Regions from separate parts of the Neobacillus camarae genome, predicted to be linked through region 2. Evidence: riboswitches for the same ligand, from Rfam matches in the RefSeq annotation. Region 2 holds a riboswitch; the other holds the start of a gene.

Region 1 (4,429 bases), on a different contig from region 2:
GTTGGGAAAAAATTGGAATTTTTTGTATGCAGGAAGTCTTCGCCTTAAAAAAATCCTACTAAATGAACTTGCCTTAAAGCACGTGAACCTATTGGGGATGGGATGGCGTTTCATTCGATTTTCCATTATTCACCAGTCTGTCATAACATTTCGAACAAACTTTGAACTTACTACTACAGCCGTGTTCTTTACCAAAAATTACTATATATTAGAAGTGTAAAGAGAAACAAAAAAGGTGGAAGGGTGGAAAACAAAATGTTTAACCAAATTTTACGGGAAAACAAAGTCTCTGCTATCATTCTAACGGTGTTGCGTTTATATCTTGGATATACTTGGTTTACAGCCGGTTTTCATAAACTCACAGGCGGCTTCGATGCTTCCGGTTTCCTAAAAGGAGCGATCGCCAACCCGGTAAAAGGTCCTGAAGGCGATGTCCTATTTGGCTGGTACGTTAAATTCTTGGATGGTTTCGCTTTACCAAACGTCGATCTGTTCAACTTCATTGTTCCTTGGGGAGAATTGTTAATCGGTCTTGGCTTAATCCTGGGATGCCTGACAACCGCTGCCATGTTCTTCGGTTTAGTGATGAATTTCGCGTTCTTCTTGGCCGGTACAGTATCATCTAACCCTAAAGACATTTTCTTAGGCTTCATCATCCTAACCGCAGGCTACAACGCTGGCAGAATTGGATTGGACCGCTGGGTTATCCCATTCATTAGAAAATTCAGCAGCCGGAAAGCTGAAGTTGAAAAGCAAAAACCAACTGCTTAAATACATCTAAGACAGCAAAAGACGATTCAGATTTCCTGAATCGTCTTTTTTGTTTTTTTCAAAAAAAGGAAAACGCCGGTAAGGTGAACCCGGTCTCATATAGGAACAAAAAATCCACATTATTGCCGATACATAGAACCAATATAATCAAAAAAGAAGTGCACCCCTTACACATTGGGATACACTTCTTCACGGTTACATTATTCCATCCAATTTGTATGGAAGATGCCTTCTTTGTCCACCCGTTGATAAGTGTGGGCTCCAAAGTAGTCACGTTGCGCCTGCAACAGATTGGCTGGCAGCGTTTCTGTACGGTAGCTGTCATAGTACGAAATCGCACTGGCAAAAGCCGGCACTGGAATTCCACGTTCCACTGCAGAAGCAACCACCTTACGCAAAGCCGATTGATAAGACTCCACAATTTCCTTGAAGTAAGGATCCAGTAAGAGGTTCGCAATCTCCGGATCACGGTCGTACGCATCTTTAATTTTTTGCAGGAATTGGGCACGAATAATACAGCCGCCCCGGAAAATCATCGCAATATCGCCGTAGCGGAGATTCCAATCGTACTCCTCGGATGCCGCGCGCATTTGGGCGAAACCTTGGGCATATGAACAAATTTTACTCATATACAAAGCCTTACGAACAGCTTCAACCAATTCTTTCTTGTCGCCTTCAAACGTACTTGTCTCAGGACCTGTCAATATTTTGCTGGCCCGGACACGCTCTTCTTTCATGGCTGAAATAAACCGGGCATAAACCGATTCAGTAATGAGCGGCAGCGGCACACCCAAATCCAAAGAATTTTGGCTGGTCCATTTGCCTGTTCCTTTTTGTCCGGCTGTATCCAAAATCAAATCAACTAATGGTTTGCCGGTTTCTTCATCGATTTTCGTAAAGATATCCGCTGTGATTTCAATTAAATAGCTGTCCAGTTCACCCTTATTCCACTCAGAGAACACGCTGTGGAGTTCTTCCGCATTTAAGCCTAAGACATTTTTTAGGATAAAATAAGCTTCACAAATCAATTGCATATCGCCATACTCAATCCCGTTGTGAACCATCTTGACATAGTGTCCGGCACCATTTGGCCCTATGTATGTACAGCAAGGATCGCCATTTACTTTGGCGGAAATCGCTTCTAAAATCGGCTGGACAAGATCATATGCTTCCTTTTGGCCACCAGGCATGATGGAAGGACCTTTTAATGCGCCTTCTTCCCCGCCCGATACCCCTGTACCGATAAAATGGAAGCCCGCATTCGCCAGTTCTTTGTTGCGGCGCATCGTATCCTGGAAGAAAGTATTTCCCCCGTCAATAAGAATATCGCCTTCCTCAAGGTATGGCTTAAGCTGCTCAATCGTGGCATCCGTTGCAGCGCCTGCTTTAACCATAATTAAGATTTTTCTTGGCTTTTCTAAGGAGTTGGCAAATTCCTCAATCGTTTTAGCTGCGGCGAAATTTTTGCCCTTTGCCTCGTTATTCATAAAGTCTTCCGTTTTGTCGTAAGAACGATTGAATACAGCCACAGAATAACCGCGGCTTTCAATATTCAGGGCAAGGTTTTTACCCATGACGGCCAAGCCGATAACGCCAATTTGTTGTTTCGACATATGTAATCCCTCTTTCTTTCTTCATCCTAATTTAGATAACCATATTCTTTCCCAGTTGACAATAAATGTGCCTATATATTGTAGAAAAAATTTAAATAGAGATTAGCTTTTGAGCATAAATAGTTTGTCCAAGTGATGCCAATTCTACTTAATAAAATCATTTTAATGGAACACTTCTCGGCTTTTAAAGAATAAGTTCTGATGATTAGGGCGGAATGCGCTCGACTCCTGCGGGTGTACGGGGCAGGGGAGCCCCCTCGGCACGCCCGCAGGTTTGCTGAGTGCCTGGAGCAGAAATCAACAACCTAATTAGAGCGCAACAGAAAAAAATAAATTGACCATAAACTTCATTTATATTAATATATTAGATTGCAGGCATTTTTTTAAGTGGTTCGAGAACCTCCCACTATAAAAAACTAAGGAGAAGTGAATATGGAGAAAAATAATACATTGGGTGCCCCTATCGCATCCGGAAAAACGCACAGCAGAGTGCAGGAAATTGTGGTAAACGGGATTGTTGCGGCATTGTATATTGCTGTATCGGCACTCATCCAGCCGTTTGGGTTCACCCAGGTTCAATTTCGCGTATCGGAGATGTTTAACCATCTGATCGTTTTCAACAAAAAATATTTGTATGGAATTATTCTTGGTGTTTTTCTAACCAATTTATTCTTTTCGCCAATGAAGGCCTACGACTTGATTTTCGGTGTCGGCCAGTCCCTCATTGCCTTATTGATTACGATTTTGTGCTCACGATTTATTAAAGGCATCTGGACACGGATGATAGTCAATACCATTGTCTTTACCTTTACGATGTTCTTGATTGCTCTCGAACTACAGCTTGCATTTGACCTGCCATTTTTATTTACATGGTTAACCACAGCAGCAGGAGAACTGGTTGTCATGGCAGTGGGCATGCCAATTATGTATGCCATCAATAAACGTGTTCATTTTAATAAAATGTTATAACCTAAAAAGGCTGGTACATCAATAGATGCGCCAGCCTCTTTTTTAATTGGAAATTCTTTTCAATAAACAATAAAATAAAGAAGAACTGAAAGAGGAAGGGAGAAAGTAAAATGATGAAACGTCCTAATGAAAATGAATATCCAGAATACTATGTTCCATACGTACAGTTGGTTCCGGATGGTGACCTGCTGCAAATTTTAAAGGAAAATCTGAAACAAGTAACTGAACTATTTAACAATATTTCCGAAAATGACGCGGATTTTCGTTACGCGCCAAATAAATGGAGCATTAAAGAAGTTCTGGGCCACATGACCGATACGGAGAGAATTATGACTTACCGCCTCCTGCGCATTGGACGCGGCGACCGGACTCCGTTGGCCGGGTTTGATGAAACGATATTTGTAACCGGATCAGAAGTGAGACAATTGCCTGTAAAAAAAATTCTAGAAGACTTCACAGCCGTACGGAACGCCACCATTACATTAGTTCAAAATATGCCTGAATCTGCTTGGGCCAACGTAGGCCTTGCCAATGAAATGGAAGTTACTGCACGGGCAATCGCCTATATCATTGCAGGGCATGAAATGCATCATCGAAACATAGTTACCGATAGATATTTAACCGTTCCTAATAACATAGACATCCATGTACAATAAGAAATCTATGTGTTCTAAACGATTGATTATTCGTTTAGCACGCAAAACGAACAGAGTTTTTTGCGAATAGCGTTAGGGAATCACGCCCTAATTCCAGAATGGGAACATCCGTCCAAAGAAGTCTTTTAACTTCAATAAACTTCTTCGTTCCCGTCACAATGCCATATACACGGCACAGGATACCTGTTGATACTCTAGAAAGGCTGTTAGCCACGCTGGTGAATCAAATGGTTATGACTTGACTTATATTGGAGTACGTGGTCCTTTTCTTCCTTGCAGGTAAAAAGGAAGCGTTGCTCCAATTTCCATTCACTAAATATCGGCTTTTAACAGCTCAATTTTATCCTGAAAATCATATTCCTTTTTCAAATGGTTGGCTATGGCTCTCCATTTCCTATAGTTGGATTGATGTTTATCAAA
Region 2 (4,429 bases):
GCATCTTCCAGGTCAATCATTCCGGCTGGGAGCTCCCATTGCCAGTCTTTTAATGCGTGACGATATTGTTTTAAGCACAAGATTTGATTATTTCTAGCAATCGGGAAAATGCATACCCCTTTCGCAAAGTCCACATAAGAAAAAAGCTTTTCCTCTCCGTTTGGCAATTCCACTTCATCGATCGTAATCTCAAACCGGTCAGCCTTTTGTTTCGTCGAACGATTTACTTTCCATACCATTCTCCTTCACCTCACTGGATACTATTGTATCACGAGTATTTCTTTTTATGGATTGACTTTATACAAAGTCTTTACACGTTCTTAACTTAAAGTTAAAAAAAGGACATCCCTTCTCAAATATAATAGAGATAAGTACTATTTTTGACAGTTTCATTTAACAAAAGCTTCTGGAAACGATGCTCCGATAGCCTGATCCGTGAGTAGGGATGAATTGAAATCATATGAAGGAGAGCGCAGCAATGATAAGAATATTACATGTGCTTTATGGTTTTGAGTGTCGAATTTTTCATAAGATTAATCGTTATTTTGAGCGGGTGTGGCTGAATCTGTTTTTTCGTAACGTAACACATCTAGGTGGAGCAAGATTTACGATTACAACTGTCATCCTTCTTTTTTTCGTTGCATGGTCCAAAGAAACCCGGCTGCTGGCGATTGCTAGTGCTCTTGCCTTATCGTCCAGCCATATCCCGGTTCATCTGGCAAAAGTGCTGTTTCCTAGAAAAAGACCCTACTTAACATTAGAAAGCACCAAGTTTCCAGAGAATCCTCTAAAGGATCACTCGTTTCCTTCTGGTCATACGACGGCTATCTTTGCCATTTTGACTCCCTATATCCTATCCGTCCCCGAGTTTTCTTTCCTTTTTGTCCTAATTGGTCTTAGTGTAGGGTTATCACGGATTTATCTGGGACTCCACTATCCATCCGATGTCCTTGCCGGTGCCCTTCTCGGCATATGCGCCGGATGTTTTAGCTACTTGTTATTGTGCGCATAAATAAGGACGCCTCTTCTGCTTCACTTTTCATCTAAAAGAAGCAGGAGAGGCGTCCTCTCTATACGATTAGGCTTCCTGAATTGGTTGATTCTGAGTCGCCATAGCTGGTTCCTGCCTGCGAATCAAATAAACCAGCAGATAAACGATTGGCGTGGTCAGAATGGATGCAAAGAATTTAAACAGGTATTGTGTCAAGATTAGCCCGCCCAATGCCGCAATGGGCATGGTGCCATAAAAGGCTATTGAAATAAAGATAGTTGTATCAATTAACTGGCTCAACATGGTGGAGGCGTTATTGCGGAGCCAAAGCTTTTTTTGCCCGTGCTTTGCCTTTAACTTGTTGAACACCAGAACGTCCAGGTTCTGGCTGACAGCATAAGATACTAAACTTGCGACAATGACCCGGAAGCTTCCGTTTAAAATCGTCTCAAATGCTGTTTGGTTTTGAAAAACGGGGGCTGCCGGGAGATGGACCGTGATTGCGATAAAAATCAGCGCCAGAATCTGGGTGATTAATCCGGATTGTACTGTTCTCTGGCCAGCCTTTCTGCCATATACCTCAACAATGGAGTCGACGATCGGATACGTAAAGATATAAACAATCACGGCAGCCGGCAGCATGGCCATCGTGCCAATACTGAATAACTTAACGGCTACAATGTTGGCGAGAATCAATAAACCTACAAAAATTCCATTCAGATAAAATACCATTGGTTTCTCCTCCTCTTAGCGGTTATCTACTTTTTCAGGGTAGAGGTCATGGTTCATCAAGCGGAAATCGGCCATTTTTTCGTACTTCGTTCCCGGCTTCCCGTAATTGCACCACGGGTCGATGGAAATGCCGCCGCGAGGAGTGAATTTGCCCCAAACCTCAATGTAGCGCGGGTCAAGCAGTTCAATTAAATCATTCATGATGATATTGACACAGTCTTCGTGAAAATCACCATGATTTCTAAAACTGAATAAATACAGCTTAAGAGATTTGCTTTCCACAATTTTTTGATCCGGAATATAAGAAATATAGATCGTCGCGAAATCCGGCTGGCGGGTCAGCGGGCATAGGCTCGTAAACTCCGGGCAGTTAAATTTGACAAAATAATCGCGGTCCACGTGGAGGTTATCAACCGCCTCCAACACCTCAGGGGCATAATCAAATGAATAAGCAGTGCCTTGATTACCTAATAAAGTTAAATCGTTTAATCCTTGATCGGATGTGCGTCCAGACATAAAAAAACCTCCTGTAATGGTAGTAAACAGGAGAGTTCTCGTTCAAGCATTCCATAAATAACTAAAGATAACCACATAAAAAGCCACATCCGTATGGACATGGCTGATTGTCATGTATCCATAGTTTTTTATAGAGGGTTTCCGCTATGAACCTCTCCCGTTTATCGGGTATTCACTTCACTATATGATAAAGAACAATCACATAGTCGTCAACACTAAATCTCAAATAAAAATTTTCCAACTTTGGTCCTTTAACGCGCTGGGGGACAGGCCCCCGCTATGGTAACGCATTAACGCGCCGGGGGACAGGCCCCATTATATAATTGGATAATGTTGTTCATACCTGGGATTTGTGTAGTAAGGCGGTCTGGTGCCGATGAGCGGCAGCCGGAACGCGTAGGGGTTGGATGCGTATAGCACTTCTACTTTTTCATTAGAATGATTGATTAATAAGTATTTGACTTCAGGGCTGTAATGCAAGTAGGTCAATGTGATCTCCTCCGCAGATGCTTTTTATTTAACGATATTCAAAAGTCCCTTGCAGCGAGCCCGTCCCCGGTTTAATAAATTGAATGGCAATCCTCACGCCCATGCAATGGCCAGGCACGCATTAAGCCTAAATACCATATGTTACCGCAAACTGTTTTTTTACGAGGAGGATTTATCCGTGCCAGAAGATCAGCAAAATCAATCCTACCCGCTGTATCCCCATTACGGAAAAATAACGCGGTATGAAGATATCCCGCTCACCGTTCCCGAGCAGCGGCAGCTGCGCCAGCCTGGCGTGGAAAGCTTAATGGTTCCCAGGCCCATTATTGAAAACCCCAACTATCGCGGCAGTGGCAAACTGTCCGGAAAAACCGCACTCATCACAGGGGGTGACAGCGGCATCGGGGCAGCGGTGGCAATTGCATTTGCCAAAGAGGGGGCTAATATCGCGATATCGTACTTAGACGAACACGAAGATGCCAACCGGACCAAGTCCAGAATTGAAGAGCTAGGACAACGCTGCTTATTGCTGCCCGGCGACCTAAGAAATAAACAGCAATGCATCGATATTGTGGAACGTACCGTCCAGACCTTTGGCGGACTTGATGTTCTTGTCAACCATGTCGGGGTCCAGTTCCAGCAATTAAGCCTGTTGGACATTTCCGATGAGCAGTTCGACACGACCTTTAAAGTCAATGTTTACTCCCATTTTTATATCACACGGCAAGCCCTTCACCATTTAAAGGCCGGCAGTTCGATTATTAACACCGCCTCCGTCGTGGCGTATTACGGAAATGACCAGCTGATTGATTATTCGGCGACAAAGGCCGCGAATGTTGGTTTTACCCGGGCACTGGCCAATAATTTAGTGGAGAAGGGCATTCGCGTAAACGCGGTTGCCCCCGGCCGCGTCTGGACACCGCTGATTCCTTCAAGCTTTTCAGCCGACCAGGTTCCGCTTGCCGGCAATCCTATGCAGCGGCAAGCACAGCCCTTCGAACTCGCCCCTGCCTATGTTTACCTAGCCTCGGACGATTCACGATTTGTTACCGGCCAAACCATTCATGTGAACGGCGGCCAAATCACTTCATCTTAATATTGATGTAAAGAAGGCACCATCCCTAATCGATGGAGCCTTCGCGCTCTATTCAAAGGAACCTGGAAGCCATTGCTTTGCTTTTTTAATAAATACCATCCCGATCACACCGATGACTGCCATATACAGTTCGATCCCCCATAAACTTTGGGTTTTCCCCATTTGCCAAAAAACGACTGGAAAATCAATGACCGCATGAAAGAGAACCGCATAAATGACATAAATGAATTTCTTTTTTACAACTCCGATTAGTACCAGTAAGCTAAAACCGATTTGCATAAATACGGCAAAGAACCGCTCAGACAGACCCCATAAATAAAAGGAAACACCATGAGATAAGACAGCATCTTTAATCACAGCCATTTGTTCGCTTGGTAATTTGCCCCCCAATTCACTGTCTAATGTACCTGCATTGATCATGAAGGCAAACAGGAGATAGGGTATAACCGTCATTAGCACCAGGGCCACTGCTTCAATACCGCCCCAACCGACACCAAAGGAAATGCCGCCTTTATAATCCAGATATTTTTTCAAAAACCAAGTATATAACAGAAATCTAGCAAACTCCTCGAAAATGCCCGCGGCCAATCCACCGTAAAGTCCGA

Evidence for each region. Region 2 has a riboswitch for preQ1 ahead of queF (preQ(1) synthase). Riboswitches for the same ligand answer to the same signal wherever they lie in the genome.
Region 1: linked by a shared signal. The riboswitch ahead of ACY8D0_RS01010 (QueT transporter family protein) and the one ahead of queF (preQ(1) synthase) in region 2 are both predicted to bind preQ1.

What each region holds. Positions count from the first base shown of each region.
Region 1 covers NZ_JBUCKX010000001.1:212,799-217,227, reverse strand. The annotation lists gene ACY8D0_RS01020 (DoxX family membrane protein) at 256-771, shown strand; gene gndA (NADP-dependent phosphogluconate dehydrogenase) at 972-2,384, opposite strand; PreQ1 riboswitch class I at 2,766-2,810, shown strand; gene ACY8D0_RS01010 (QueT transporter family protein) at 2,817-3,353, shown strand; gene ACY8D0_RS01005 (DinB family protein) at 3,464-4,009, shown strand; gene ACY8D0_RS01000 (IS200/IS605 family accessory protein TnpB-related protein) at 4,322-4,429, opposite strand, start outside.
Region 2 covers NZ_JBUCKX010000004.1:711,438-715,866, reverse strand. The annotation lists gene ACY8D0_RS24790 (NUDIX hydrolase) at 1-239, opposite strand, end outside; gene ACY8D0_RS24785 (phosphatase PAP2 family protein) at 479-1,012, shown strand; gene ACY8D0_RS24780 (queuosine precursor transporter) at 1,079-1,723, opposite strand; gene queF (preQ(1) synthase) at 1,739-2,239, opposite strand; PreQ1 riboswitch class I at 2,354-2,400, opposite strand; gene ACY8D0_RS24770 (hypothetical protein) at 2,555-2,728, opposite strand; gene ACY8D0_RS24765 (SDR family oxidoreductase) at 2,907-3,824, shown strand; gene ACY8D0_RS24760 (YhfC family intramembrane metalloprotease) at 3,873-4,429, opposite strand, start outside.